4 regions of the Streptomyces sp. NPDC005151 genome follow, and region 3 is predicted to be linked to each of the others. Evidence: riboswitches for the same ligand, from Rfam matches in the RefSeq annotation. Region 3 holds a riboswitch; each other region holds the start of a gene.
What was found. A riboswitch is a leader RNA that binds a small molecule or an ion and turns the genes downstream of it on or off. The one in region 3 is predicted to bind cobalamin.

Region 1: linked by a shared signal. The riboswitch ahead of ACWD6R_RS30940 (CbtB domain-containing protein) and the one ahead of ACWD6R_RS29580 (ABC transporter substrate-binding protein) in region 3 are both predicted to bind cobalamin.
Region 2: linked by a shared signal. The riboswitch ahead of ACWD6R_RS10965 (ribonucleoside-diphosphate reductase subunit alpha) and the one ahead of ACWD6R_RS29580 (ABC transporter substrate-binding protein) in region 3 are both predicted to bind cobalamin.
Region 4: linked by a shared signal. The riboswitch ahead of cobN (cobaltochelatase subunit CobN) and the one ahead of ACWD6R_RS29580 (ABC transporter substrate-binding protein) in region 3 are both predicted to bind cobalamin.

The regions. Positions count from the first base shown of each region.
Region 1 is NZ_JBSFYR010000079.1:29,399-36,294, reverse strand. Features, by position in the region: gene ACWD6R_RS30950 (GNAT family N-acetyltransferase) at 538-1,098, shown strand; gene ACWD6R_RS30945 (CbtA family protein) at 1,166-1,939, opposite strand; gene ACWD6R_RS30940 (CbtB domain-containing protein) at 1,968-2,186, opposite strand; adenosylcobalamin (AdoCbl) riboswitch at 2,190-2,338, opposite strand; gene ACWD6R_RS30935 (histidine phosphatase family protein) at 2,465-3,043, shown strand; gene ACWD6R_RS30930 (Asp23/Gls24 family envelope stress response protein) at 3,704-4,198, shown strand; gene ACWD6R_RS30925 (hypothetical protein) at 4,409-4,576, shown strand; gene ACWD6R_RS30920 (dihydrolipoyl dehydrogenase family protein) at 4,731-6,170, opposite strand; gene trxA (thioredoxin) at 6,288-6,659, shown strand; gene ACWD6R_RS30910 (aldehyde dehydrogenase family protein) at 6,770-6,896, opposite strand, start outside.
Region 2 is NZ_JBSFYR010000014.1:68,111-75,006, reverse strand. Features, by position in the region: gene ACWD6R_RS10975 (ribonucleotide-diphosphate reductase subunit beta) at 1-361, opposite strand, end outside; gene iscB (RNA-guided endonuclease IscB) at 358-1,845, opposite strand; gene ACWD6R_RS10965 (ribonucleoside-diphosphate reductase subunit alpha) at 2,037-4,418, opposite strand; adenosylcobalamin-variant (AdoCbl-variant) riboswitch at 4,575-4,674, opposite strand; gene ACWD6R_RS10960 (GNAT family N-acetyltransferase) at 4,740-5,240, opposite strand; gene mctP (monocarboxylate uptake permease MctP) at 5,521-6,896, opposite strand, start outside.
Region 3 is NZ_JBSFYR010000072.1:4,203-11,098, reverse strand. Features, by position in the region: gene ACWD6R_RS29590 (ABC transporter ATP-binding protein) at 1-638, opposite strand, end outside; gene ACWD6R_RS29585 (FecCD family ABC transporter permease) at 635-1,729, opposite strand; gene ACWD6R_RS29580 (ABC transporter substrate-binding protein) at 1,726-2,766, opposite strand; cobalamin riboswitch at 2,830-3,017, opposite strand; gene ACWD6R_RS29575 (beta-ketoacyl-[acyl-carrier-protein] synthase family protein) at 3,264-4,487, opposite strand; gene ACWD6R_RS29570 (acyl carrier protein) at 4,484-4,744, opposite strand; partial or broken gene ACWD6R_RS29565 (acyl-CoA dehydrogenase family protein) at 4,869-6,896, opposite strand, start outside.
Region 4 is NZ_JBSFYR010000017.1:70,366-77,261, reverse strand. Features, by position in the region: gene ACWD6R_RS12705 (precorrin-2 C(20)-methyltransferase) at 1-697, opposite strand, end outside; gene ACWD6R_RS12700 (precorrin-8X methylmutase) at 700-1,326, opposite strand; gene cobG (precorrin-3B synthase) at 1,383-2,675, opposite strand; cobalamin riboswitch at 2,893-3,038, shown strand; gene cobN (cobaltochelatase subunit CobN) at 3,112-6,711, shown strand.

The DNA of each region.
Region 1 (6,896 bases), on a different contig from region 3:
ATTGAGCCATGGCGGAGCCATGGTGATGGACGACAACGCCGCGAGGTGCGTGCCCCAGCCCCGTGACGCCGCCACCCAATTGCCGGTCGGTCTGAGACGGCGGGGCTTCGGGACGGACGCTGTCCGACGGGGAAGCCCCGCCCTCCTTCCCGGCCGCTGTGGGTGCAAGGCGGTGGGCCCGGTCGGCGTACTCATGCCGACCGGGCCCACAGCTGCGGCCCGGCCGTGTCCACGTGCGTCGGCCTGGGAGGTGCCGCCTGCGTCGGCCGGGGCCCGTGATGCGGCACGTCGCCCCGCGGTGGGCGTCGTCAAGAAGCGCGCGCCAACACGGCGGCCACGTCCCGCTCATAAATGGGTTCGCTGGACGCCTGCGGGTAGGCGAGGCGGACCCTGCGCTCCGCACGGATCGAATCGGCCCACTCCACGTATCAGCGTTACCCAGCGCTGCTACCCACTCCTTCAGGCAGCAAAAAATCCGATAATTCCGGTGCGCCGAAGCTCGCCGCCGTGATAGTCCGACGAGTCATGAGAGATCTTGTGACACCTCGACTCGTACTCCACCCGTTGAGTCCCGCCGAGGCGGAGAACATAGTGGCCCGCCGTCCGGGGCCGGGTGCCCTATGGGCACCGGAGTACCCCACCGACGGCGACGCAGCCGGGGCCGGGCATTTCTTGGAGCACTGCGCCGACACCGGCAGCCCCCAGCCGTTCGGCGCCTACGAGATCCGCCTCCGCCAGGACGGACACGCCATAGGCGGAGTGGGCTTTCACGGTGCTCCGAACGCGGAGGGGCAGGTGACGATCGGCTACGGCCTGACCCCTGCGGCGCGCGGCAAGGGGTACGCCTCCGAGGCGCTGCGGGCGCTGCTGGAGTTCGCCCGCGACGAGGGCATCGCCGCCGTGAACGGCGATGCCGACCTCGACAACATCGCGTCCCAGCACGTCATGGTGGCGGCAGGCATGCGCTTCGTCAGGGCGGACGACCGGGTGAAGCACTTCCTGATCGACTGGTCGGACACGTCGGAGGCGTCGGAGGCGTCGGACACAACGGATGCGACGTACGTGGCTGAAGCGACCGACGCGACGGACGCCGCATAGACGGCAGAACCCGCCGGGGCATCCCGGCGGGTTCTGCCGTCATCCGGCCGACGAGTCGGCCGGCGCCTCAGTTCGCAGCGGCGGCCGCGTGGGACGTGGTGCCGCCCCCGGCCGTCACCGTGCCGGTCTTCGGCACCAGCAGCCGCTCGGTCAGATAGCCGAAGACCAGACCGAAAGTGGTCCACAGCGTGGCCTGAACGGCGAGGGTGGAGAGGCGGAACTCCCACAGCAGACTGGCCGGGAAGTCCTTGCCGACCTCATTGAACGAGGGCAGGAAGGCGTAGGCCAGCCCGATGACGAGCACATAGGCGGCGGACGCGGCAACGGACGCGTTCCAGTTGCCCAGGCGGGGAGCCAGCCGCTTGCCGAAAATGACGGCAGCGATGGCCAACAGCACGCTGAGGGCGACCATCAGGAAGAACAGGGTGGTGCGTTGGCCGATCGTGTCGGGGTTTCCGACAGCCGGCGGATTGGCCGGGTATTTGAGGAACGGCACGACATACACGGTCAGCAGGGCGCCGAACGCGATCAATGCGGCCGTGGCCCTCGGGCCGAACCTGCCGATGCGGCCTAGGGCGTAGCAGAAGACCAGCGCAGCGACGCCGCCGATCGCCACACCGAAGACCAGGACACCGGTGGCGAGACCCGCCGTGGACTGCATGGTGCGGCTGACGAGTTCCTCGCCGCCGCCGTGCTCGTGGCTGTGAGCCTCTTCGAGCGCGATCGCCGCGTCCACCCGGGATTCACCGAGGAAGTAGGCGACGGCAAGAGCGAGCGCGCCCGCGGCAAGTCCGGCCAGCATGCCACGGACGAGCAGCGCTCTGACAGATATGGAGTTCATGAGCGGTTCCCCTGAGGTGCGCAGCGTGTCAGTGGCAGGGGAAACCGAGCAGGTGGCGACCGTCGTGAACCCACTCGTGGACACCTTCGCCGGAGATGACAGCGGTGGCACCCTGCTCGGCGCCGACGAAGTACAGCAGGACGAGCATGAGGATGCCGAAGAAGACCGCCCACGGGGCAATGGCCTTCAGCGAGATGGGGGTGATGGCGGGTGTGGCGACGGTTGCGGGGGCAGCAGTCTGTGCCATGGCAGAACCTCCTGGGGGAACACGCGTCCCGATCGTGGTGCCTGAGACGACGGTGCCGGGTCTGACTTCCCGTAGGGGTACGGGTTCACAGTGGCGCGACCGTGCCGGATTCTCACCGGACTTCCGTCACACCGTCGTCATGTTCGTCGCGACCATACCGCCTGCGGGCACGCGCCGCCATGGCGCCATCTGCGGGGCCGGGAGACCCGGATGCCATGGTGTCCTTACCCGAAAGGCCACAGTTCGGGGAGTTGACACCGGTGTTGACGGTACAAGTGATGTTGATCTCACCGGCGCTCAATGCGGCGCTGCGTGAAGCCCGTTTCGACGGCGACGCCCCGCTCGACGCGTCCGGTGTCCGGCGGGCGCGTGCGGCCGCTGCCGCGGTGCCTGCCGCCGATCGCCGGGTGTGCGGAGCGGACGAGCGGTGCGCCGGGACCGCCGAGGCGTTGGGGCTGCGGTCCGAGACCGAACCGGCCCTCCACGGCTGGGACTTGGGGCGCTGGAGCGGGCAGCGGCTGGCGGAGGTGAGCGAGGCCGAGCCGGAGGCGGTGTCGGTCTGGCTGTCCGGCCCTTCGGCGGCACCGCACGGCGGTGAGTCGCTGCTGGACCTGTGTGCGCGGGTAGGCGGCTGGCTGGACTCGTTGCATCGGGACGGCGCCGGGGACGGCCGCGTGATCGCCGTGGTCGAACCCGCGGTGGTGCGCGCCGCGATCGTGCATGCGCTGGGCCTTCCGCCGCAGGCGTTCTGGCGGTTGGACGTCGCCCCGCTGACACTGACAGAGCTCAGCGGCCGGTCCGGCCGGTGGAACCTGCGCTGCGGGCGGTCCCTGAGCACCGGAACCGACGCCCCGTAACCCGGCGTCGGCCTCCGCCGCCGGACCGGCCCGCCCTGCCGGTGGCGGACTGTACCTCCCCTCCCTGCCGGCACCTTGAGGCGAGCGCCCGAGGCCGGACCCCCCACAACGCCGCCAGTTACTCGACACCGGGACCGGGGAGGACGAGAAGGGGCAGCCTACCCACCCACCCATCCCCTCCGCGGCGGGCCCGCCCGTGGGTCCGCCCACATACCGTTCCTGAGCAGTGAGCAGGAGTGAGTCCTGCGCACTGGCACGCCCCGAACGGTCTTGGGCGCACTGGTCGTCCGCTTTCGCAACCGGGCGGCGACACGGATCCTGTCCGTGGTCCGAGCCGGAAGGGCAGAGTCCCTCACGACCTGGCCAGATGGACGCGGCCAGAGGCGACGGGGAGGCCCTGAACCATCTCGCTGGTGGAGCAGGGGCCCCGCACGCCGGCACCGCACCCGGCGTCCCAGATCGCGCTGATCAAATTACCCCGATCAGCCCAGACCATCACAAGCCCACGAGCCCACCATCACACGATCGAGTTAAACCGTCCTCGTGCGCCACTCACCGGCAAGCAGTTACCAACCCCTGCCGCTCGAGCAATGCTGACAAATGGTACGTAAACTGGCCAAGGCGTTCGAATCCACCTTCTCTTCGGAAGGGCGACCGACCATGACCGATCAAACGCAGGTGAACCGGCCCGAGACCACCCGCCCGCAATCCGAGGCCACGCACGGAGCAGGACCGCACGGCGGAAACCGCCGAACGGAACCTGGGTCGCGGGGCCGAACCACGATCGCCGACGGCGTGGTGGCGAAGATCGCCGGGCTGGCGGCCCGGGGCGTGCCCGGAGTCCAGGGCATGGGAGGGGGATTCGCCCGCGGTATGGGGGCCGTGCGGGAGCGGGTGCCCGGAGCGGGAAGTCAGTCCGTCACCAGCGGTGTCAAGGTCGAGGTCGGCGAGGTCCAGACGGCGGTCGACCTGTCGATCATCGTCGAATACGGATACTCGATCGTCGAGCTCACGGGCGACGTCCGGACCGAGGTGATCACCGCCATCGAGCGGATGACCGGTCTGGAGGTCGTGGAGGTCAACATCTTGGTGAGCGACGTGAAGCTGCCCGACGAGGAAGAGGAACAGCAGGTGCCGGAGAGGCGGGTCGCGTAGCGGTTCGCCGGACCGGATCGCGCCTGGTCGAGGGGGTCCACCGGACGTGTCGTCGGCCTGAAACCCCGGCTGTCTCACGAGGTCGGTCGGGCTGTCCGGGCCCCCGGCCCGCCACCGCCCGGCGGCCCTGGACGGCAGTACGAGCGTCAGCAGTCGTCTGCCACGCGGCGACACACCGTCCGGCGCATACTCGAAGGTGGCCCTGAAAGATTGGGGGACGCAATGATCGTCCTCGGAGTCATTGTGCTCGTGATCGGCATGGCGGCCGGGATTTCCATCTTGTGGACCATCGGCGTCGCCCTCGTGCTGATCGGTGCGGTCCTCTGGATTCTCGGTGCTGTCGGCCACGGGATCGGTGGGCGGCGCCACTACTGGTGAGAACCGGAAAAACGCTTCGCCCCGTGAGCTCACCGGCACTTCGGGGACGTAGTTGCAGCGTGCGCCTGCGCGGGACGACGGACCCCGTCGGCGTGTCCCGCCGTCCCTCGGAGGGACGGCGGGACACGCCGACGCATCGGCTCAGGAGCCGTACTCAGCCGCGGTACGCCTCCAGCAGGCGCAGCCACACCTCGCTGATCGTCGGATAGGCGGGGACCGCGTGCCAGAGCCGGTCGATGGGGACCTCACCCGCAACGGCTACCGTCGCCGAGTGCAGCAGCTCGCCGATGCCGGGGCCGACGAAGGTGACGCCGAGTACGATCTCGCGGTCGAGGTCGACGATCATGCGGGCGCGGCCCCGGTAGCCGTCCGCGTACAGTCCGGAGCCGGCGACGGCGGCGAGGTCGTGGTCGACGGCGCGGACCCGGTGCCCGGCGCGCTCGGCCGCGGCGAGGGTGAGCCCGACGGATGCGGCCTCCGGGTCGGTGAAGACGACCTGGGGGACGGCCGCGTGGTCGGCGGTGGCGGCGTGTGCGCCCCAGCGGCCGGTCGCCGGCGGCACGCCGCCCTGCGCGCGGGCGGCGATCGCGGCACCCGCGATGCGGGCCTGGTACTTGCCCTGGTGGGTGAGGAGTGCCCGGTGATTGACGTCGCCGACTGCGTACAGCCAGTGGCTGCCCTCGACGCGGCAGCTGTCGTCGACCTCGAGCCAGGATCCGGGCTTCAGATCCACCGTCTCCAGGCCCAGGTCGTCGGTGCGCGGGGCACGGCCGGTGGCGAAGAGGATCTCGTCGGTCTCGATGCGCTCGCCGTTGTCCAGTTCCACGGTGACCGGTCCGTCGGGGCCGGCACGCCGCACGGAGGTGGCGGAGACGCCCGTACGGACGTCGGCTCCGGCCTCGGTGAGGGCCTCGGCGACCAGCTCGCCCGCGAACGGCTCCATCTTCGGCAGCAGCCCCTTGCCGCGGATCAGCATCGTCACCTGCGCGCCGAGAGCCTGCCAGACGGTGGCCATCTCCACGCCGACGACTCCCCCGCCGACGATCACCAGTCGGCCCGGCACCTCTTTGGCGCTCGTCGCCTCGCGGCTGGTCCAGGGGCGGGCGTCGGCGACTCCGGGAAGGTCGGGAACGACGGCGCGGCTGCCGGTGCAGACGGCGACGGCATGCCGGGCGGTCAGCCGGTGTTCGGAGCCGTCAGGGCCTGTGACGGAGACCTCCTTCGTGCCGGTCAGACGTCCCTGACCCCGGTAGAAGTCCGCGCCGATCCCCTTCAGCCAGGCGACCTGTCCGTCGTCCTTCCAGTGCGAGGCGTACTCGTCACGGTGGGCGAGGACGGCCGCCGTGTCCAGGGGTCCCTGGACCGCCGCGCTGAGTCCGGGGACCTTCCGCGCGTCGGCGCGGGCCACGACCGGGCGCAGCAGCGCCTTGCTGGGCATGCACGCCCAGTACGAGCACTCGCCGCCGACGAGCTCCGTCTCGACGACCGCCGTGGACAGTCCGGCAGCCCGGGTCCGATCCGCCACGTTCTCACCCACAGGTCCCGCACCGATCACCACGACGTCGTACACGGCGTTCTCCACAGCATCTGTCATGGGGGACAGTCTGGCCGTGCGTGTGAGCCGTGGCCACATGGGCAGGCGGAATAGCGCGGAACCGGGCGCGGTTGTGCCGGACACGTCCGAACGGGCACAGGAAGAGGTAACGAGAGCATGAGCACCGTAGAGCTCACCAAGGAAAACTTCGATCAGGTCGTCAGCGAGAACGAGTTCGTCCTGATCGACTTCTGGGCTTCCTGGTGCGGCCCGTGTCGGCAGTTCGCGCCGGTGTACGACGCGGCGTCCGAGCGCCACGCCGACCTGGTCTTCGCCAAGGTCGACACAGAGGCGCAGCAGGAGTTGGCGGCGGCCTTCGAGATCCGGTCCATTCCGACCCTGATGATCGTCCGGGACAATGTGGCGGTGTTCTCCCAGCCGGGGGCCCTGCCGGAGACGGCTCTCGAGGATGTCATCGGGCAGGCCCGCAAGCTGGACATGGACGAGGTCCGCAAGTCCATCGAGGACCAGCAGAAGGAAAAGAAGTAGCCGGCGCGAGCGGGCGACGCCGAAGGGCCCGGCCGGTTCGGCCGGGCCCTTCGGCGTTCCGGACATCCCTGGGGGTGTCCGACCCCGATCCGCCGGACTGATCCGCCGGACTAGAAGGGATGGCCGGCCGGTTCGCGGCGGACTGTCGTCCAGCGCAGGTCGGTGAAGGCCTCCAGGTTGGCCTCGCCCCCGAAGCGCGCCCCGGTGCCTGACGCGGCGATGCCGCCGAAGGGTGCG
Region 2 (6,896 bases), on a different contig from region 3:
AGGTGTCGAGCAACGTCAGATAGAACTGGACGTGCACGGCCTCCTCGAAGAGCTGACGCGACAGATACAGCCGCGCTTCCGGGGAGTTGATGTGCTTGTACAGGGTCAGTACGAGGTTGTTGGAGACGATCGAGTCACCGGTCGCGAAGAACGCGACGAGCCGGCCGATCATGTGCTGCTCGGCGGGTGTCAGCTTGGCGAGATCGGCGACGTCGGAGTGGAGGTCGACCTCCTCGACCGTCCAGGTGTTCTTGATCGCGTCGCGGTAGCGCTCGTAGAAGTCCGGGTAGCGCATGGGGCGCAGGGTCAGCTCGAAGCCGGGGTCGAGCAGGTTCTTGTGTCGTTCGGGTGCGGTGCTCATGAGCTGAGAGGGGTGGATTTCCCAGAGGCTATGCCCGGGGAGGCCCCTGCCTCCTTCTCTGTGGTGTAGGCGTATCCGTCGGCTCGCTGGAGGAGGAGGACGTGCCGGTGATGGATTCCCTGCACAGTGCCGTGCCGGGTGGTGATGTTGAAGCTGCCAGTAGTGCGGACCGCGACCCGGCCTGTGTGGGTTCCCGCCTTCCTGCCGGTGGGAACTACTGCCCGAACGAAGTCCCCGGTTTGAAATCCGCGGACTGTCTTTCTCCGGGGCAGACGTAAGCGGGGGAAGCCGTGCTTGTCGGCGCGGGTGCGGGCGTACGCACCTCGTCCTGTGCAACCGACGATCAGCACCTGCGATGGATGGCGGGTGATGGCATCGACCTTGCCTACGGCGAGGGCGTCGTGGGTGTGAGTCTTGGGCAGACGGTTGCGGATGCGATTCCACTTGGTGCGTCCGCCGGAGGAGACGTGGGTTCGCCAACGGGCATCGAGGGCACGCCACAACGCCCATCTGGTGCTGTTGACGGCGGCGGCATCTGTCAGAGGCGCCTTCGCCTGGGCGAGAATCTTCGCGAGCCGCTGGGGTTTGCGTGCCAGGAACTCTTCGACCGGGGTGTTGTCCTTGGCTTGATTGCAGGGAATGCAGGCCAAGGTGAGATTGGAGATTCGATCGGTGCCGCCCCGCGAGCGGGGGCGGATGTGATCGATATTCAGAGGCACGCCGGTAGCTCCGCAGTAGGCGCAGGCGTGGTGCCACTTGGCGAGGAGGTACTCACGGGCCTCGCAGCCGGCGAGTGTGCCCTGCTGATACTCGATGCCGTCCATGGAGTCCCTCCCGAGAGTGAGGGCGTGGGTGTCGAACGCCGCACGTTCCATGTGCACCGTTCTCACCGGAGTCCAGCGAGTGAGTCTCTCCAGCCAGGCGAGAGTGGTGTCCACCCGATGGCGCAATGAGGGAGGGAGCCAACCAGCCGTAACAGCACGGTTGTTGAAGCGCGGAGCGCGGTGGCGCAGATTCGCCGAACGCCGCCGACGCCGGAAAGCGGCACGCTGGAGCATCTTCTTGCGGATGGTTGTGCCCCGATGATCGAGCTGAAGCGCGAATCGGCCTTGTCGCTCACCAGCGAGTGCGGTGAACAACGCGACCCCTGTGTGCCTGCTGCCAGGATCGATACCGATCTCCACTCCGTCCACCACGGATTCGACGATGGTGCGGTCCCTCGGACGGATCACAAACGGCGTGTGCCGGTGTACAACTGCCCGCCCCGCCCCCAGCAGTTTCCGCGCGCGGGCTGGACTGCACGGCTGCAACGGTATGCCGTGTTTATCGATGACAAACACGTATGGATGGGCCTCACGACCCTCCTCCCGGACCGGATGGTCCGAGGTTACGCGCCCGGCGGCAGGTGAACTGCCGGGCGTCTCCCCTCGCACATGTCCCGTACCGGATGCCGGGTTGCGGCGCCCGGCTCCCGTTTCGTCCATGCTCCTGAGGTTGTCTGCTGAGCCGGGTTCCAGAGCCGACTGCTGAGGAAGCACAGTCGGGTGGGTCTGCTGTCCTGTACGGAACGTAGCCACCAAGGTCACCTCCTTCTTGGTGATGGCTGGTGCTGGTCACAGCAGGCGTCGGCCGCAAGGGCCGACGCCTCCCACTCTTCGAGCGGAGAAGCCTGTGACTACTGGCAGGCCTCGCAGCTCTCCGGGTTCTCCAGAGAACAGGCGACCGCTTCGGTCGTACTGTCCAACTGCTGTGCGGGGATCGAAGTTACGGACGATGCCGCACGGGCGATCCGCGTCGCCGGGCGCGAGCGCAGGTAGTACGTCGTCTTCAGCCCCTGCTTCCAGGCGTACGCGTACATCGAGGAGAGCTTGCCGATCGTCGGCGTCTCCAGGAACAGGTTCAGCGACTGGCTCTGGTCCAGGAACGGCGTACGCGCCGCCGCCATGTCGATCAGACCGCGCTGCGGGATCTCCCATGCCGTGCGGTACAGCGCCCGTACGTCCTCCGGGATCCAGGCGAAGCCCTGCACCGAGCCGCTCGCCTCGCGCAGCGCCTCGCGGGTCCGCGCGTCCCACACGCCCAGCTGCTTCAGCTCGTTCACCAGATAGGCGTTGACCTGGAGGAACTCACCGCTGAGCGTTTCGCGCTTGAAGAGGTTGGAGACCTGCGGCTCGATGCACTCGTACACCCCGGCGATCGAGGCGATCGTGGCGGTCGGAGCGATGGCGAGCAGCAGAGAGTTGCGCATGCCGGTCTTCGCGATCCGGGCGCGCAGCGCGTCCCAGCGCTCCGGCCAGCTCAGCTCGGTGTCGTAGTGGTCGGGGTGCAGCACGCCGCGGGCGGCACGCGTCTCGGACCAGGCGGGCAGCGGACCGGACCGCTCGGCGAGGTCGCAGGACGCCTCGTACGCGGCGAGCATGATCCGCTCGGAGATTTTCGTGGAGAGCGCGCGGGCCTCGGGGGAGTCGAACGGCAGCCGCAGCCGGAAGAAGACGTCCTGGAGCCCCATCGCGCCCAGCCCCACCGGACGCCAGCGGGCGTTGGAGCGGCCGGCCTGCTCGGTCGGGTAGAAGTTGATGTCGACGACCCGGTCGAGGAACGTCACGGCGGTACGGACGGTGGAGTCCAGCCGCTCCCAGTCGATGTCGCCGTCGGCCACGAACGAACCGAGGTTGACCGAACCGAGGTTGCAGACGGCGGTCTCGCCGTCGTCGGTGACTTCGAGGATCTCGGTGCACAGGTTCGACGAGTGGACGACGCGACCCGGCTCGGCGGTCTGGTTGGCCGTCCGGTTGGAGGCGTCCTTGAACGTCATCCAGCCCTGACCGGTCTGCGCGAGCGTCCGCATCATCCGGCCGTACAGCTCACGCGCGGGCATCGACTTGCGGGCCAGGCCCCTGGCCTCGGCGGCCCGGTACGCGGCGTCGAACTCGTCACCCCAGAGGTCGACCAGTTCCGGCACGTCGGCGGGGGAGAACAGCGACCAGTCGCCGTCCGCGTCGACCCGGCGCATGAACTCGTCCGGGATCCAGTGCGCCAGGTTGAGGTTGTGCGTACGCCGCTGGTCCTCGCCCGTGTTGTCGCGCAGCTCCAGGAATTCCTCGATGTCCGCGTGCCACGTCTCCAGGTAGACGGCGGCGGCGCCCTTGCGGCGGCCGCCCTGGTTCACTGCGGCGACCGAGGCGTCGAGCGTCTTCAGGAACGGCACGATGCCGTTGGAGTGCCCGTTGGTGCCGCGGATCAGCGAACCGCGGGCGCGGATCCGGGAGTACGAGAGGCCGATGCCGCCCGCGTGCTTGGACAGCCGCGCCACCTGGTGGTAGCGGTCGTAGATGGAGTCGAGCTCGTCCAGCGGCGAGTCCAGCAGATAGCAGGAGGACATCTGCGGGTGCCGGGTGCCGGAGTTGAAGAGTGTGGGGGAGGAGGGGAGGTAGTCGAGGCGGCTCATCAGGCCGTACAGCGAGGCGACCTCGTCCAGTGCGCGCACCGACTCGTCCTCGGCGAGACCGGCGGCGACGCGCAGCATGAAGTGCTGCGGCGTCTCGATGACCTGGCGGGTGAGCGGGTGGCGCAGCAGATAGCGGCTGTGCAGTGTCCGCAGCCCGAAGTAGCCGAACCGGTCGTCGGCGCCGTCGGCGAGGGACTGCTCGACCAGCGCGTCGAGCCGGGCCGCGTGGAGCGCCACGAACGCGGCCGTACGGTCCGCGATCAGACCCTCGCGGTGGCCGACGGCGACCGAGGCGGAGAACGACAGTGCGCCCTGACCGGCCGCCTCGTCCGCGATGGTGCGGGTCAGGAGGCGGGCGGCGAGCCGGGAGTACGCGGGGTCCTCGGCGATCAGACCCGCGGCGGCCTCGGTGGCCAGCGCGCGCAACTCCGCCTCGTCCGACGCGGCGTTGCGGCCGCGCAGCGCGGCGGCGGCGACTCGGCCGGGGTCGGTGTCCGGCAGATCGGCAGTGAGGTCGGTCAGGGTCCGCAGCAGTGCGGTCCCGGGTCCGTCGTTCGTGGTTCCCGCGGACTCGGCGACTGAAGCCGGATCGGCTGGCGCGATGGTCACGTGGTGCTCTCCCTCGCTCGGCTCGGGGCCGGCGGGGGAGCGGGGCAGCCGCGTGGAGGCATGCCCGAAGAAGGAAGGCAGCACTGCGTGCGGCGTCCACCGGCCCATCCGCGAGGCCCGGACGTCTGGGCGTCCGGATCGGTCGAGCCGGACGCGCTGTCGGCAGGTCCTCGGACTTTCAGGGTGCGCAAAAGGGCACCGAATATACCGTTGCGGGACAGTTCCGGATTCGCACCGGATTTCCCTGCGGCGACAGCGAGCACGAGCATACATGTGGGGGCCGCCTGATGAGGTGGCCCCCACATGTTGTGTCGCGTCGGTTCAGAGGCTCAGGCTGTACGTGAGCAGCGGGAGGCCTGGAATGGGATCCCAGTCGCGCGCCGGAGTCCGTAGGAAGCCCAGGCGGCGGTAGACCCGGTGGGCCGCGAGCATGGTCGGTGTCGTCGACAGGACGAGCCGCGCGACGCCGTCCGTACCCCGGGCCCGGTCGATACAGGCCCGCACGAGCGCCTCGCCCGCCCCGAGGCCGCGCGCCGCCCGTGCGACGGCGAGCATCCGGAACTCGGCCTCGTCGGGGCCGGCAATGTCGGCCCACGGGTTGCCGGGCGGTGCGTACGTGACTCCGCCGAGGAGCGTGCCGTCGGCACCGACGGCGACGAGCACGTCGGCCTCGGCCGCGCGACGGGGCACGTCCCGGAGCTTTTCGAGATACGGGTCGTCGGCGCCGAAGTCGAGCAGGCCGTCGTCGAGGTAGGCGTGGGCGGTGATCTCCCCGAGGGCGGTGTGTTCCGCGGGGGCGATCGGGCGGATCGACAGGTCCATGCTGGGAGTGTGCCGTACGGGTGGGTTGGGGTGGGGTGGTGCCGGACGGGCGCGGTGCAGCCCGTCCGGCGAGGGAACTAGTGCCCCTCCCGGCAAGCTTTGCCCCGTCGCGCCGCCCAGCACGCCCGCTCGCCGCGTTGGCCAAAAGCCCTGGTGGCTCCTTCCCCAAGCTCTCAACTTCGTTCGAGCAGGGGAGACCCCATCCAAGGACTTCCGGCCGCCTTGCGATCGCACGCACTGGACGACGCTCCCTATGGGGCAAACATTGCCGGTCACGGCACTAGTTGGCGGACGGGCTCGCGTCGGGTGACGGGCTCGACTCGGGCCTGGCCGAGGGGAGTTCCACCCGGACGTCCGGGTCGCCCGCGTCCGCCGTGTAGTCCGCCGGGGAGGTCTCGTCGACGCCCGCCGGGGCCTTCACCGCGTTCAGGACGAACGTCAGCACCACGGTCACCACGGCGTTCAGCACGAACGCCGTCAGACCGATGTAGCCGATCTCGCCGATCCCCGGAATCTCCTTCGAGGAGCCGCCGAAGTGCGCCTGGGTCGGGCTCGCCACTCCGTACGCGGCGAGCGTGCCGTACACCATGCCGACCGCCCAGCCCGCTAGCAGCGCCCAGCGGTGGAACCACCGGGTGAACAGGCCGCCGACCAGTGCCGGGAACGTCTGCAGGATCCAGATCCCGCCGAGCAGCTGGAAGTTGATCGCGACCGTCTTGTCCATGGTGAGGACGAAGACGAGCGCACCGACCTTCACCAGCAGCGACACCAGCTTGGAGACCTTCGTCTCCTGGGCCGGGGTCGCGTCGGGCTTCAGGAAGTCCTTGTAGATGTTCCGGGTGAAGAGGTTTGCCGCGGCGATCGACATGATCGCGGCGGGGACCAGCGCGCCGATGCCGATCGCAGCGAACGCCACGCCGGCGAACCAGTCGGGGAACATGTTCTCGAACAGCTGCGGGATCGCCAACTGTCCGTTCTCCACCTTGACTCCGGCGGCGATCGCCATGAAGCCGAGCAGCGCCAGCAGGCCCAGCATCAGCGAGTACAGCGGCAGGATCGTGGTGTTCCGCCGGATCACCTCACGGCTGCGGCTGGAGAGCGTCGCCGTGATCGAGTGCGGGTACATGAAGAGGGCGAGCGCCGACCCCAGGGCCAGGGTCGCGTAACCCCATTGGCCGGGATCGGCCGGCGCGAGGGCGCCGCGCGGTTTGCCGGTTGCGGGGTTGGTCTGCGAGAAAGCGTGGCCCGCCTTGGCGAAGATGTCGTCGAAGCCGCCCAGCTTGATCGGGATGTAGATGATCGCCACCGTGATGACCAGGTAGATCAGCCCGTCCTTGACGAACGCGATCAGCGCGGGGGCGCGCAGCCCGGAGGAGTACGTGTACGCGGCGAGCACCGCGAACGCGATCAGCAACGGCAGGTCCTTGACGAACCAGTTGGTGTTCTCGCCGCCGCCGACGCCCATCACGTCCAGCACCGCCTGGATGCCGACGAGCTGGAGCGCGATGTACGGCATGGTGGCGAGGATGCCGGTGACGGCGACCGCCAGCGACAGACCCTTCGATCCGAAGCGACCTCGGACGAAGTCCGAGGTGGTGATGTACCCGTGCTTGTGCGAGACCGACCACAGGCGCGGCAGGAAGGTGAAGATCAGCG
Region 3 (6,896 bases):
ACGATCCGGTCGCAGAACATCGCGGCCAGATTGAGGTCGTGCAGAGCGATGACGCCGGTGACGGGCAGCGAGGTGACCAGGGACAGCAGCTCCAGCTGGTGCTGGATGTCGAGATGGTTCGTCGGCTCGTCCAGCAGCAGTTCACGCGGCTGCTGCGCCAGTGCGCGGGCGATCTGGACACGCTGGCGCTCGCCCCCGGAGAGCGTGTGCCAGGACTGGTCGCTGCGTTCGGCGAGTCCGGTGCGTTCCAGCGCCTCGCGTACCGCTTCGTCGTCCGCGCGGCTGGGCGCCGACCAGGCGCGGCGGTGCGGAATGCGGCCGAGCCCGACGACGTCCCGGACGCGCAGCTCGACCTGGGTGTCGGCATGCTGGTCGACCACGGCGACCCGCTGCGCGACGGTGCGCCGGCCGATCGCGGCGAGCGGTTCGCCGTCGAGCGTCACCACGCCCGCCGCCGGCGCGAGGACCCCCGCCAGCACCCGCAGCAGCGTGGACTTGCCCGACCCGTTGGGGCCGAGGAGCCCGACGGTCGCGCCGGGCGGGGGGACGAGGCAGACCCCGTCGAGGACGAGACGGCCGCCCGCCTCCCGGGAGACCCGCTGGGCGCGCAGACCTGCGGCGGTGCCGATGGATGTCATGTGGTCCTCCGGGTGCGGTACAGGACCAGAACGAACGCGGGTACGCCGATGAGAGCGGTGACGACGCCCACCGGCACCTCCTGCGGATCGAGGACGGTCCGGGCGAGCGTGTCGACCCAGACCAGGAACACCGCCCCGGCCAGCGCGGTGACCGGTAGCAGCCGCCGGTGCCCGGAGCCGGTGAGCGCCCGGGCGGCATGGGGCAGCACCAGCCCGACGAAGCCGATGGCGCCCGCCGAGCTGACGAGCGCGGCGGTCAGCAGCGCGGTCGTGCAGAGCAGCACGATCCGGGTGCGGCCGACATCGACTCCCAGGGCGGCTGCCGCGTCCTGACCGAAGGCGAAGGCGTCGAGCGTACGGGCGTGGCCCAGACAGATCAGCAGGGTCGCGACGAGCACGGTGAAGCAGACCCACACATCGGTCCAGCCGACCCCGCTGAGCGAGCCGAGCAACCAGAACAGCACGCCTCGGGTCTGCTCGGCGTCGGCCGAGGTCATCACCACGAAGGAAGTCAGCGCGGAGAACAGCTGCATGGCCGCGACGCCGGAGAGGACGACCCGGTCCGTCGTACCACCGAGGGTATGACTGAGCAGCAGCACAAGGGCGAACGAGCAAAGTGCCCCGATGAATGCCCCGGTCGAGATCGACACCGTTCCCCCGCCCACTCCGAGTACGACGACCACGACCGCGCCCGTCGACGCCCCGGAGGAGACGCCGAGGACGAACGGGTCGGCGAGCGGGTTGCGGAGCAGGGACTGCATGACCGTGCCGCACACCGCGAGCCCGGCGCCGCACACGGCGGCGAGCAGAGTACGGGGCATGCGCAGGTTCCAGATGATGCCGTCCCGGATCGGGGTGAGCCGCGAGTCGCCCACCCCGAGATGGGCGGCCACCGCGGACCAGACGTCGGCGACGGAGATCCGGGCGGGGCCGATGGTGACGGCGACGGCGACGGACAGCGCGAGCAGGGTGACGCCCGCGGCCCACAGCACACCGTCGCGCAGCCCCCGTGCGCCACCGGCCCTGCGGTGCGTATCGGTTCCGGGTGCCTGCTCCGTACGTACCGCTGCGCCCCGTTCGGTGTCCGTCACCCGGCGAGCCCGAACGTCCGCAGCCCGGCGGCGACCTGTTCCAGACCCTCGACCGTCCGGATGGACGGGTTCATGGCCTGGCCGCTGAGCAGCACGTACCGCTTGTGCTTGACGGCGTCCATGTTCTTCGTCGCGGGATTGGATTCCAGGAACTCGATCTTCTTCGCGGCGCTCTCGGCGGTCTGTGCCTTGCGTGTCAGATCGCCGATGACCAGGACGTCGGGGTTGCGGTCGGCGACGGTCTCCCAGCTGATCTGCGGCCATTCCTCATGGGTGTCGTCGAAGACGTTCTTCGCTCCGAGCTCCCTGGTGATGACGCCGGGTGCCCCGCAGCAGCCCGCCAGGTACGGGGCCTTGGAGTCGGAGAACCAGTAGAGGAGAGTGGCGTCGGAGGCGCCGATGCCGTCGGCGGCCTTTTTCACCCGCTCCCGCAGCCGGGCGACGAGCTCGTCGCCGCGCTGCTGGACGCCGAACACCGCGGCCAGGTCGCGCACTTCGCCGTAGACGCTGTCCATGGTCACTGCTTCGGTACGCGCTCCGTCGCCGCCGCCGCTGTTGTCCTTGCCGGTGCAGTCAGCGGGCGACACGTAGGTGGGGACACCGAGCTCCTCGAACTGTTCGCGGGGGGCGACGCCGCCCTTGGCGAGGGTCGATTCGAACGAGGCGCTGACGAAGTCGGGTTCCTGGTCGAGGACCTTCTCCGACGACGGCCGGTTCTCCGAGAGGCGTGGCACCTTCGCGTTGGCCTTCTCCAGCCCCTTCATCACCGGGTCGGTCCAGGTGGCTGTGGCCGCCAGCCGGTCGGCGAGGCCGAGGGAGAGCAGGATCTCCGTCGATCCCTGGTCGACGGAGACGGCGTGGTGCGGTGCGGCTTCGACGGTGACGGTGCGGCCGCAGTTCCTGAGCGTCACCGGATAGCCTTCGCCACCAGCTGACTTGGCCGTGGAGTTGTCAGTCCCTCCGCCGCACGCGGTCAGCAGGAGGAGTGCCGCCGAGAGCAGGGCGGCGGCGCGGGCAGGGCTGGCTATGGACGGCACGGAGTCCCTCTGCGTCTCAGGGCCCATGCGCGGAGCCCGCTGTACGGAGTGCTGCCGCCCGGTACCGGGCGGCAGGTGCCAGCAGGTCTTCGGACTCGGGTTCCTTCGAACGGGACGCCTTCCCAGGACACCCGTGGATGTCCCAGTGGCTGTGGCCCCGCCCGTCCCCCTCACCGCTGCGCGTCAGCTCCGGATTCGCACCGGATTCCCTGACCCCTACGTGGAGTTTGACTGGCTTTGGCAAGCTATCACGCTGCTCCGCGCGGCTCGTCGGCGGTGCGGTGGGGCCGGAGGCGCCCCGGCCGTACCGCCCCGGCATGCTCCGCCCCCTGACTAAGGGTTGTCCCGTAATCCCTGGCGGGACAGCGCGCGGCGTCAGATGCGGTGCATCGCAAGGCGGAGGGGCGTCCGCATACTGGATGTATTCGGACGTTCCGACAACGCGGCGAGGTGCCGTAGCTGACGTCGTGCGCCCGCCAGGGATTACGGGACAGCCCTTAGGGACGCTGGAGGGCGACCACGGCGTTGTGGCCGCCGAACCCGAAGGAGTGGCTCACGGCGCGCCGGACGGGCCGGTGGAGGGGCTGTTCGGTGACGCAGTCGATGTCGAACTCGGGCGCCGGGACGTCCAGGTTGGCGATCGGCGGTACGACCCCGCGCTGCAGCGTGAGGATCGTCAGCCCCGCCTCGATGGCTCCGGCAGCCCCCATGCAGTGGCCCAGTACCCCCTTGGGGGCGGTGACGGGTGGCCGGTGCGGGTAGGCCCGGCTGATGAGAGCGGCTTCGGTGGCGTCGCCCAGCGGTGTCGACGTGCCGTGCGCGTTGACGTGTTCGACGTCCTCGGCCGCCCAGTCCGCGTCGCGCAGCGCGGCCTCGACCGCAGCCCGGGCGACGGCGCCGGACGGGTGCGGACTGGTCGGATGGTGGGCATCGGTGGTGGCGCCCGTCCCGGCGAGCAGCGCCCGCGGGACCGCTGCCCGGGCCCGTGCGTCGTCCGCCCGTTCCAGCACCATGACGGCGGCGCCCTCGCCCATGACCAGACCGGCGCGGTCGGCCGCGAACGGCCGGCAGAGGCGGGCCGGGTCGCCGTCCCTCGTCGCGGCGGCACCGGACCGAGCGAATCCGGTCATGGCGACCGGGAAGACGATCGACTCGGTGGCTCCGGCGATCGCGAGGTCGCACTGCCCGGTGACCAGCAGGTCCCGGGCGACGGAGAGCGCGGTGACCCCGGATGAACAGGCGGTGCACGGCGCCAGGCTGGGACCGGTCGCCCCCATCCGGATGGCGATCTCCGCGGCGGGCATGTTCGGGATGGTGAGGAGGATCCCCGCCGGCGAGGTGGCCCCCGGTCCGCGCCGGTCGAGGGCGACGGCCTGTTCGGTCAGGCCCGCGGAGCCTCCGCTGCTGGTGCCGACGACCACGGCGACCCGGCTGCCGTCCCAGTCGGCCGGGTCCAGTCCGGCATCCGCGACCGCTTCCCGCGCGGCGAGGACGGCGAACTTGACGTACCTCCCCATCCGGAAGGACGCACGGCCGCCGACCGCCTCGTCCAGATCGATGCCGGAGACCGTGCAGGCGAAGTCGATCGCGCAGCCTTCGAGCTCGGGGACGGTGCGGGCCGGTGAGACCCCGGCGCACACCCCGTCCCAGGTGGTTTCGGTGTCGTTGCCGACCGGGGTGATCATCCCCAGGCCGGTGACGGCGACGGCAGGCCTGTTCATCGGGCGTTGCTCATCGCGGGGTCGCCGCTCACCGCGGCATCGATGAACGTCGTGATGTCGGCGAGGGTGGCGTCCTTGTAGAGCTTGTCGGAGTCGGCCTCGACCCCCAGCGTCTCCTTGATGATGACGGCGAACTCGGCGACGGCGAGGGAGTCCATCTCCAGGCTGTCCATCGTGGAACCCGGAAGGATCTCGGCGGCGGGCACCTTGAAGGTGTTCGTGAGAACGTCGGTGATCTTGGGATGAATCGCGCTCATGATCTTCCTCTTCGCTAGGTCGTGCAGGTCGTGCAGGTCGCGCACGTCATGCAGGTTCTGCCGATGCCCGGGACGGCGGAGCGCACGGTCCCGACGTCGAAGTAACTGACTCCCGATCTGCCGGTTACGCCTTGCGGCGAACCGATTCGCCAACGATCACCCGCGGCTTCGTACAGCACCGGGAAAGGACGGATGCGGTGCCCCAGTACGCCCGCAGAACGGCCCGGACTCCGAGGGCTCCGACCACGTCCCGTACCCGGCACAGCTGCCCGGCGGTGCGCTCGTCCGAGGCCGTCACCGCTCCCCCTGCGCCCCGGTGGTGGTGTGCCAGGACGCCTCCGGATCGTCGTACGCATCGACGTAGTCCGCGCCGGCGATGGGCCAGTCCGCGAGCACCTCCTCCGGCAGCGCGAAGGACTCGACCAGGGTGGGCAGATGCCCGGCAACGGCGGCGATGAGCTGCTCGACGGCGTCTGGCAGGGCGTTGACCTGATCGGTGGTCAGATGACCGGCAGCGAGCAGATCGCCACTGTTGCGGGCCACCCACTGGAGGGCGAACAGCCGCTCCAGTTCGGCCAGTCTCTCGCGGCCAGGACCTTCGGGCAGTTCTGCGACCGCCTCTGCGTACGCCTCGGCCGCCTGTCGGCGGGCGTGCGCCTCGACGCCCCGCAGGGCGGGCCCGGACGCCGCGTTCCACCGCGCCAGCGGATCACCGTGCGGTGCGCACCTCATCCGCTCCCTGGCGCGGGCGAACCAGATGACCTCCACCTGCGCATGCAGCCACCCCAGGAACCGGGGGTCGGCGAGCTCTCCGGTCGCTCGGTCCGAGGTACCGCCGTCCGCGCCCGGCGAGGCGGCGAAGAGCATTTCCGCGGCGGCCTTGGCGTGGATGGCCAGGTTGTCGCCCTCGGCGGTGATCACCGCCTCCGCGCCGGTGATCAGCTCGGTCATGCCGTTGTTCTCCAACAGCGCCTGTGCTCCGCACCGTTCGCGGCATTCGACGACAACGGCACGGGCCTGCCAGGTAATCCACCCCTTCGCGACGGCGACCAGCCGCTCCGCCTCGGCCCGTCCCGTCTCCGTACCGGTCCCGAGCTGTTCCTCCCAACGGTCGAGGGCCCTGCGGTGCAGCAGGCTCATCGCGAACACCGTGGCCATGGCCTCGGCGAGCGGGCCGTGATGGCTGCGGTGGGCGATCACCCGCACCCGTTCCGCGGCGCGCGGCCCGGAGATGTGCCGATGGCCCCCGTAGCGCACGGCAACGGCGAGCGTCGCGCGCGCGGAGCCGACCGCGCAGGCGCTCATGGAAATCTTGCCCACCGTGACGCGTGCGATCGAGGTGAGGAAGCGACGCCTGCGGTTGGGCAGAACGCTGCTGAACTCCCCGTCGTCGCCGATCCGTCCGTGCTCACCGCCGAGCAGTGCGTCACGCCCCACGAAGACCCGGTCGAAGGAGGTCAGACAGTGGTCGACGGGGCTGCCCAGGCGCGCCGGCAGCCTGCGGGCGCGTACCCCCGGGAGAGCGTGCGTGTCGTCGGTGAGCGGCACCAGGAAGAGAAAGACGCCGCGGTCGGCGCCGTCCGCGAGCAGGCGCGCCGCGACCAGTCCGGTCTTGGGGCCGCCGGCCGGACTGGTGTTGGGCATGAACTTCTGCGCCCCGGCGTGCGGGGTGTGCAGCACGAACCCGTCGCGTGCGCGGTCGTACGTCGCCGTGGTCTCGACGGCCACCGCGTCATTGCCGTGCGCCACCTCCGTACAGAGGAAGGTGCCGATGCGCCGCAACCGGAGGAAGTCCGACAGGTCACGGCGGCTGTCGCCGGCATGGTCGAGGAGGCTGCCGAGGAAGAGGTTGTAGTGGATGCCCGCAACGGTGGTGAGCGCCGGATCGACCGGGCCGAGCCACTCGTGCAGGGCGGCGAGGGCGCGTGGGTCGGCGGCGGGCCCGGCTGCGCTGTCGAGCGCGCTGTTGAGGATCCTCAGCCGTTCGTACGTCAGGGCGAGACGCTCGTCGGGACTGCGGCCGGCCGGGCGGCGGAACGGTTCCGTAGAGATCAGCCGACGCCAGGAGCCGTGCTCCTGAAGGAAGTTGACGCCGAAGAGGACGCCTCTCAACAGGTCGGCAGTGCTGTGGACGGTGGTGCTGTCGATCGTT
Region 4 (6,896 bases), on a different contig from region 3:
AGTACGGAACGGATTCCGGGTCGGTGTCCGCGAGATCGCCGGTGCGCTCCCCGGCCATGGTGGCGCGCTCCACGTAGTGCGCCTCGGCCAGCCGCCCGGAGGCCTCGAAGGCGCGCCGCACGGCGGGGAACGTGCGCCCGAGCTTCATCACCACGGCGGCGTCGGTGGCGGCCAGGCGGGCCGTCAGCTCCTCCTCCGGCAGCGTGCCGGGCAGGATCGTCAGCACCTCCTCGCCCTCGGCGAGCGGGGTGCCGAGCCGGGCGGCGGCGGCGCTGACCGACGTGACCCCGGGGATCACTTCGGTGGGATACCGGTCGGCGAGCCGCTTGTGCATGTGCATGTACGAGCCGTAGAACATCGGGTCGCCCTCGGCGAGCACCGCCACCGTCCGCCCGGCGTCCAGGTGCACCGCCAGCCGGTCCGCGGCCTCGCCGTAGAACTCCTCCATCGCACCCCGGTAACCGCCCGGATGGTCGGTCGTCTCCGTCGTGACCGGATAGACCAGCTTCTCCTCGATGTGGTCCGCGCGGATGTGCTCGGCGGCGATGGAGCGCGCGATGGACCGTCCGTGACGGGCGCTGTGATAGGCGATGACATCGGCCTCGGCGATGGTCTGCACGGCGCGTACGGTCATCAGTGCCGGATCGCCGGGACCGAGCCCTACCCCGTACAGCCGGCCCGTGTTCTGCTCGCTCACTCTTACTCTTCCTCGCTGGCGATCGCGTTGAGCGCGGCCGCGGCTATGGCGCTGCCGCCGCGACGGCCCCGTACGACCAGGTGTTCCAGACCGGACGGATGGTCGGCCAGGGCGTCCTTGGACTCGGCGGCTCCGACGAAGCCGACGGGCACACCGATGACGGCGGCCGGGCGCGGAGCGCCTTCCTCGATCATCTCAAGCAGCCGGAACAGGGCGGTCGGTGCGTTGCCCACGGCCACCACCGCCCCCTCCATGCGGTCCCGCCACAGCTCCATCGCGGCGGCGCTGCGGGTCGTGCCGAGCTTCCTGGCGAGATCGGGGACCGTGGGGTCCGACAGGGTGCAGATGACCTCGTTGCCGGCGGGCAGCCGCTTGCGGGTGACCCCGCTGGCGACCATGGCCACGTCGCACAGGATCGGCGCACCGGAGCGCAGCGCCGCGCGGGCACCGGCCACGACCCCCGGGGTGAAGTCGATGTCGCGTACGAGGTCGACCATGCCGCAGGCGTGGATCATGCGGACCGCGACCTGGCTGACGTCGGCGGGCAGCCCCGCGAGATCCGCCTCGGCGCGGATGGTGGCGAAGGACTGGCGGTAGATCGCCGGTCCGTCCTTCTCGTACTGGAACACGGTGGTTTCGCTCTCTCCGGTCGGTGGTCGGGCTGCAGCGCCCTCGGGTCGGTGGTTCAGGTACGGGTGCGGCGGGCGGCGTTCACCGCGGCGGCCAGGTCGGACGGGCTGCCGTGGACCGTCACGGGAGCGCCCCGTTCGCCGCCACGGACCTGGGCCACCTGGTGCCCGCCGGGAACGGCGACGACGTCGGCCCAGGCGCCCTTGGGGTGACCGCAGCGGCGTTCGCAGCCGGACCAGTGGACGGGGAGCTGCCCGGCAACGCGCTCTCCGGCGGTCCGTACGAAGGCCTCCGCGTCGCCCCGCACATCTGCCAGGGACTTCGCACAGCCGGGCCGGCCGATGCACGCACCGACCCCCGTCCACGCGGAACCGGGCCCGACGATCAGTCCGGCCGCGCCCCATTCGCGCAGCCGCGCCGCCGCGCCGCCGGGCGTCACGCCCGTCACGACGACGCTCCGCCACGGGGTCAGCCGCAGCTCGCGGCCCACGCGGGACAGGCTCGTCCACTGCGCACCGGTGAGCCGCCCGAGCGGCGCCCCCACACAGGCCGCGTTGCCGACGACGCCGTACGCGGGCTCCTGCGCCGCCGTCGCCGGCGGTACGCGCTCCGCAGCACCGGCCACCCGCAGCGCCGCCCTCACCGGCTCCAGCAACTCTTCGGCAACGAAAGGCAGTTCGCTCACCCGCCAGGCGCCCGTCTCCTGCGCCGCCTCCAGAAACGTCTCGGCGGCGATGAGCGCCGCGCGCGGCGCATCGTCCCCGGAGACCCTCAGCACTGCCTCCGCAGCCCCGATCCGCAGGAGCGCGCTCCCGTCGCTCTGCCCCAGCAACGTCACATCCGCACCCAGGGCATCGACGTCACCACGGCCGTCGTCCAGCGCGAAGAGAAAGCGGCCGGACAGCCCGGCCGCTTTGTCACTTCCGCACAACAGCGCGTCCAGCGCGGTCAGCCACGGCCGGACATCCCGGTGGCCCCGGCCGTCGAGCCCGGAGAGCGGGGAGGCCACGACATTGCGTATCCGCTCATGGCTCCGGGACGGCAGCAGCCCCGCCCCGCCCAGGAGTTCGGCGAGCCGTCCGCCGCACTCCCGGCCGAGGCCGCGCAACTGGACATTGCCCCGCGAAGTGAGATGCAGCTCACCGTCGCCCAACTCCCGCGCGGCACCGTGGAGCGCGTCCGCCTGTCGGGCAGTCAGCACGCCACCGGGGATCCGGACCCGCGCCAGCGCCCCGTCGTCCGCCCGGTGGAGCCGCAGCGACCCCGGGCAGGCATCGCCACGGTCACGGGAGACGGGCTCCCCCGGGGCCGATGGCGGGGTGTCGGAAGTGGACATGGCGGCGAGCATACCGACCATCATTCTGAGCTGTATGAATCCCATCGGTCTAAGGCCCTTACTATGCCTAGCAGCGGGCCACCCGGCCCGGCATCGCCTAAGAGCCTGTCGGGTGACCTCTGATCGGGCGGCCACGCCCTGGCACGCACGCTTCCCGCGTTGCCGAAATGCCCTAGTAGCTCCGCTACGAGGGCCTTCCGGCGCCTTGGAATCGCACGCACCAGACCGCGTCCGCTTTCCGATCGAAGGTCACCCGACAGGCTCTAAGACGGCGATAGGGGAGGAAGCCCGGTGCGAGTCCGGCGCGGTCCCGCCACTGTGAGTCCGGCCTGAGCGGCCGGGCGAGTCAGGAACTCCCTTCCCCGAGCTCTCGACCCCGCTCGAGCAGGGGAGACCTCATTCCGACACCGCCCGGGGCGTGGACACCCCGAGGAAGGCCCGACGCCGCATGATCCTGCTCCTGTCGACGTCCGACACCGACCTGCTCAGCGCCCGCGCCGCGGACGGTCCGGTGACCTACCGCTACGCCAACCCCTCGCGCCTGCCGCTCGACGAACTCCCCGCTCTTCTCGACGGCACCGACCTCGTCGTCGTACGCCTCCTCGGTGGTGTCCGCGCCTGGCAGGAAGGGCTCGACCAGGTCCTCGCCACCGGCAGGCCGGTCGTCGTCCTCACCGGCGAACAGGCCCCCGACGCCCAGCTGATGGCTGCCTCCACCGTCCCGATCGGCATCGCCGCCGAGGCCCACGCCTACCTGGCGCACGGCGGCCCGGCCAACCTGGACCAGCTGGCCCGGTTCCTCTCCGACACCGTGCTGCTGACCGGCCACGGCTTCGAACCCCCGGCGCCCGCACCGTCCTGGGGGCCCCTGGAGCGCACTGCGCGCGCCACCGACGGCCCGACCATCGCGGTGCTCTACTACCGCGCCCACCACATGAGCGGGAACACGGCGTTCGTCGACACGCTCTGCCGGGCGGTCGAGGACGCGGGCGCCCGCGCCCTCCCCTTGTACGTCGCCTCGCTGCGTACCCCGGAACCCGCACTCATCGACGAACTGCGCGCAGCCGACGCCATCGTCACCACCGTCCTCGCCGCGGGCGGCACCCGGCCCGCCGAGGCATCGGCGGGCGGCGACGACGAGTCCTGGGACGCCGGTGCGCTCACCGGACTCGACGTACCGATCCTGCAGGCTCTCTGCCTGACCAGCTCGCGCAGCGACTGGGAGGACAACGACGAGGGCGTCTCCCCGCTCGACGCGGCCAGCCAGATCGCGGTCCCCGAGTTCGACGGCCGGCTGATCACCGTCCCGTTCTCCTTCAAGGAGATCGATGAGGACGGGCTGCCCGCGTACGTCGCCGACACCGAACGCGCCGCACGCGTCGCCGGAATCGCCGTACGCCACGCACGGCTGCGCCACATCCCGGCCGGGGACAAGCGCCTGGCACTCGTCCTCTCCGCCTACCCGACCAAGCACTCCCGTATCGGCAACGCCGTCGGCCTCGACACCCCCGCCAGCGCCGTCGCCCTGCTGCGGCGGCTGCGCGCCGAGGGCTACGACTTCGGCCCCGAGGACGAACTCCCCGGCCTGGTCTCCGGCGACGGCGACGAGCTGATCTACGCCCTGATCGAGGCCGGTGGCCACGACCAGGAGTGGCTGACCGAGGAGCAGCTGGCCCGCAACCCGGTCCGGATCCCGGCCGCCGACTACCGGCGCTGGTACGCCACGCTCCCGGACGAACTCCGCGACGCCGTCGAGCGGCACTGGGGTCCGCCGCCCGGCGAGATGTTCGTGGACCGCTCCCGCAACCCGGAGGGCGACATCGTGCTCGCCGCCCTGCGCCGCGGGAACCTCCTCATTCTCATCCAGCCGCCGCGCGGCTTCGGCGAGAACCCGATCGCGATCTACCACGACCCCGATCTGCCGCCCTCGCACCACTACTTGGCCGCGTACCGCTGGATCGCGGCGGCGCAGGACGACGGCGGTTTCGGGGCCGACGCGATGATCCACCTCGGCAAGCACGGCAACCTGGAGTGGCTGCCCGGCAAGAACGCGGGCCTGTCCGCCGCCTGCGGCCCGGACGCCGCACTGGGCGATCTCCCGCTCGTCTACCCGTTCCTGGTGAACGACCCGGGCGAGGGCACGCAGGCCAAGCGCCGCGTCCACGCCACCCTGATCGACCATCTCGTGCCGCCGATGGCCCGCGCGGACAGCTACGGCGATATCGCGCGCCTGGAGCAACTCCTCGACGAACACGCCCAGATCGCCGCGATGGACCCGGCGAAACTGCCCGCGATCCGCGCCCAGATCTGGACCCTGATCCAGGCCGCCAAGCTCGACCACGACCTGGGGCTCGACGACCGCCCGGACGACGAGGGTTTCGACGAGTTCATCATGCATCTCGACGGCTGGCTCTGCGAGATCAAGGACGCCCAGATCCGAGACGGCCTGCACGTCCTGGGCGGCGCCCCGGCCGGTGCGGACCGGGTCAATCTGGTCCTGGCGATCCTGCGCGCCCGCCAGATCTGGGGCGGTACGGCGTCGCTGCCCGGCCTGCGCGAGGCACTCGGGCTGGACGAGTCCGCTGCCACCCGCACCACCGCCGACGAGGCCGAGGAGCAGGCACGCGCCCTGGTCCAGGCGATGGAGGACGCGGACTGGGACCCGGCGGCGGTCGCGACCGTAACGGCATCGCATCCCCGACCGGTCGCGGACATCCTCGACTTCGCCGCCCGCGAGGTGGTCCCCCGGCTGTCCGCCACCACCGCCGAACTCGACCACACCGTCCACGCCCTGAACGGCGGCTTCGTCCCGGCGGGCCCCTCCGGCTCCCCGCTGCGAGGCCTGGTCAACGTCCTGCCGACCGGCCGCAACTTCTACTCCGTCGACCCGAAGGCGGTCCCGTCCCGCCTCGCCTGGGAGACCGGCCAGGCCCTGGCCGACTCGCTCCTGGAGCGCTACCGCACCGACAACGGCGAGTGGCCCACCTCGGTCGGCCTCTCCCTGTGGGGCACCAGCGCGATGCGCACCTCCGGCGACGACGTCGCCGAGGCACTGGCGCTGCTCGGCATCCGCCCGGTCTGGGACGACGCCTCGCGCCGCGTCACCGGCCTGGAACCGATCGACCTCGCCGAGCTGGGCCGCCCGCGTATCGATGTGACGCTGCGCATCTCCGGCTTCTTCCGGGACGCGTTCCCGCACACCATCGGCCTGCTCGACGACGCGGTACGTCTCGCCGCGTCCCTCGACGAACCGGCCGAGCAGAACCACATCCGGGCGCACGCCCAGGCCGACCTCGCCGAACACGGCGACGAACGCCGGGCCACCACCCGCATCTTCGGCTCCCGCCCCGGTACGTACGGAGCGGGTCTCCTCCAGCTCATCGACAGCCGCGACTGGCGCACCGACGCCGACCTCGCCGAGGTCTACACCGTCTGGGGCGGTTACGCCTACGGCCGCGAACTCGACGGGCGCCCGGCCCGCGACGAGATGGAGACGGCGTACAAGCGCATCGCCGTGGCCGCCAAGAACACGGACACCCGCGAGCACGACATCGCGGACTCGGACGACTACTTCCAGTACCACGGCGGCATGGTGGCCACGGTCCGCGCCCTGCGCGGCACGGCCCCGGAGGCGTACATCGGCGACTCCACCCGCCCGGAGACGGTCCGCACCCGCACCCTCGTCGAGGAGACGTCCCGCGTCTTCCGCGCCCGCGTGGTCAACCCCAAGTGGATCGAGGCGATGCGCCGCCACGGCTACAAGGGCGCCTTCGAACTCGCCGCGACGGTCGACTACCTCTTCGGCTACGACGCGACGACGGGCGTGGTCGCCGACTGGATGTACGACAAGCTCACCGAGACGTACGTCCTGGACCCGACCAACCGCGAATTCCTGCAGCAGGCCAACCCCTGGGCCCTGCACGGCATCGCGGAACGCCTCCTGGAGGCCGAGTCCCGCGGCCTGTGGGCCAAGCCGGACCCTGCGGTACTGGAGGCGCTGCGCCAGGCGTTCCTGGAGACGGAAGGGGACCTGGAGGGCGAGGACTGAGGGCCGGCAGGCGTACGTGGGTGTGGCGTCCCGTTCCGCACGGGGCGCCACACCCACCCGGCGCCGCTCTCTCGTCGGCTTCCCCGGCGCCCGGTCCGACCGCACCGCCGCCGGTCATGCGTGAGCCGCCCGGCCGGCTATCCCCCCGACGGGCGGTCGGCCGACCGTCCGTGAGGGCACAGGCC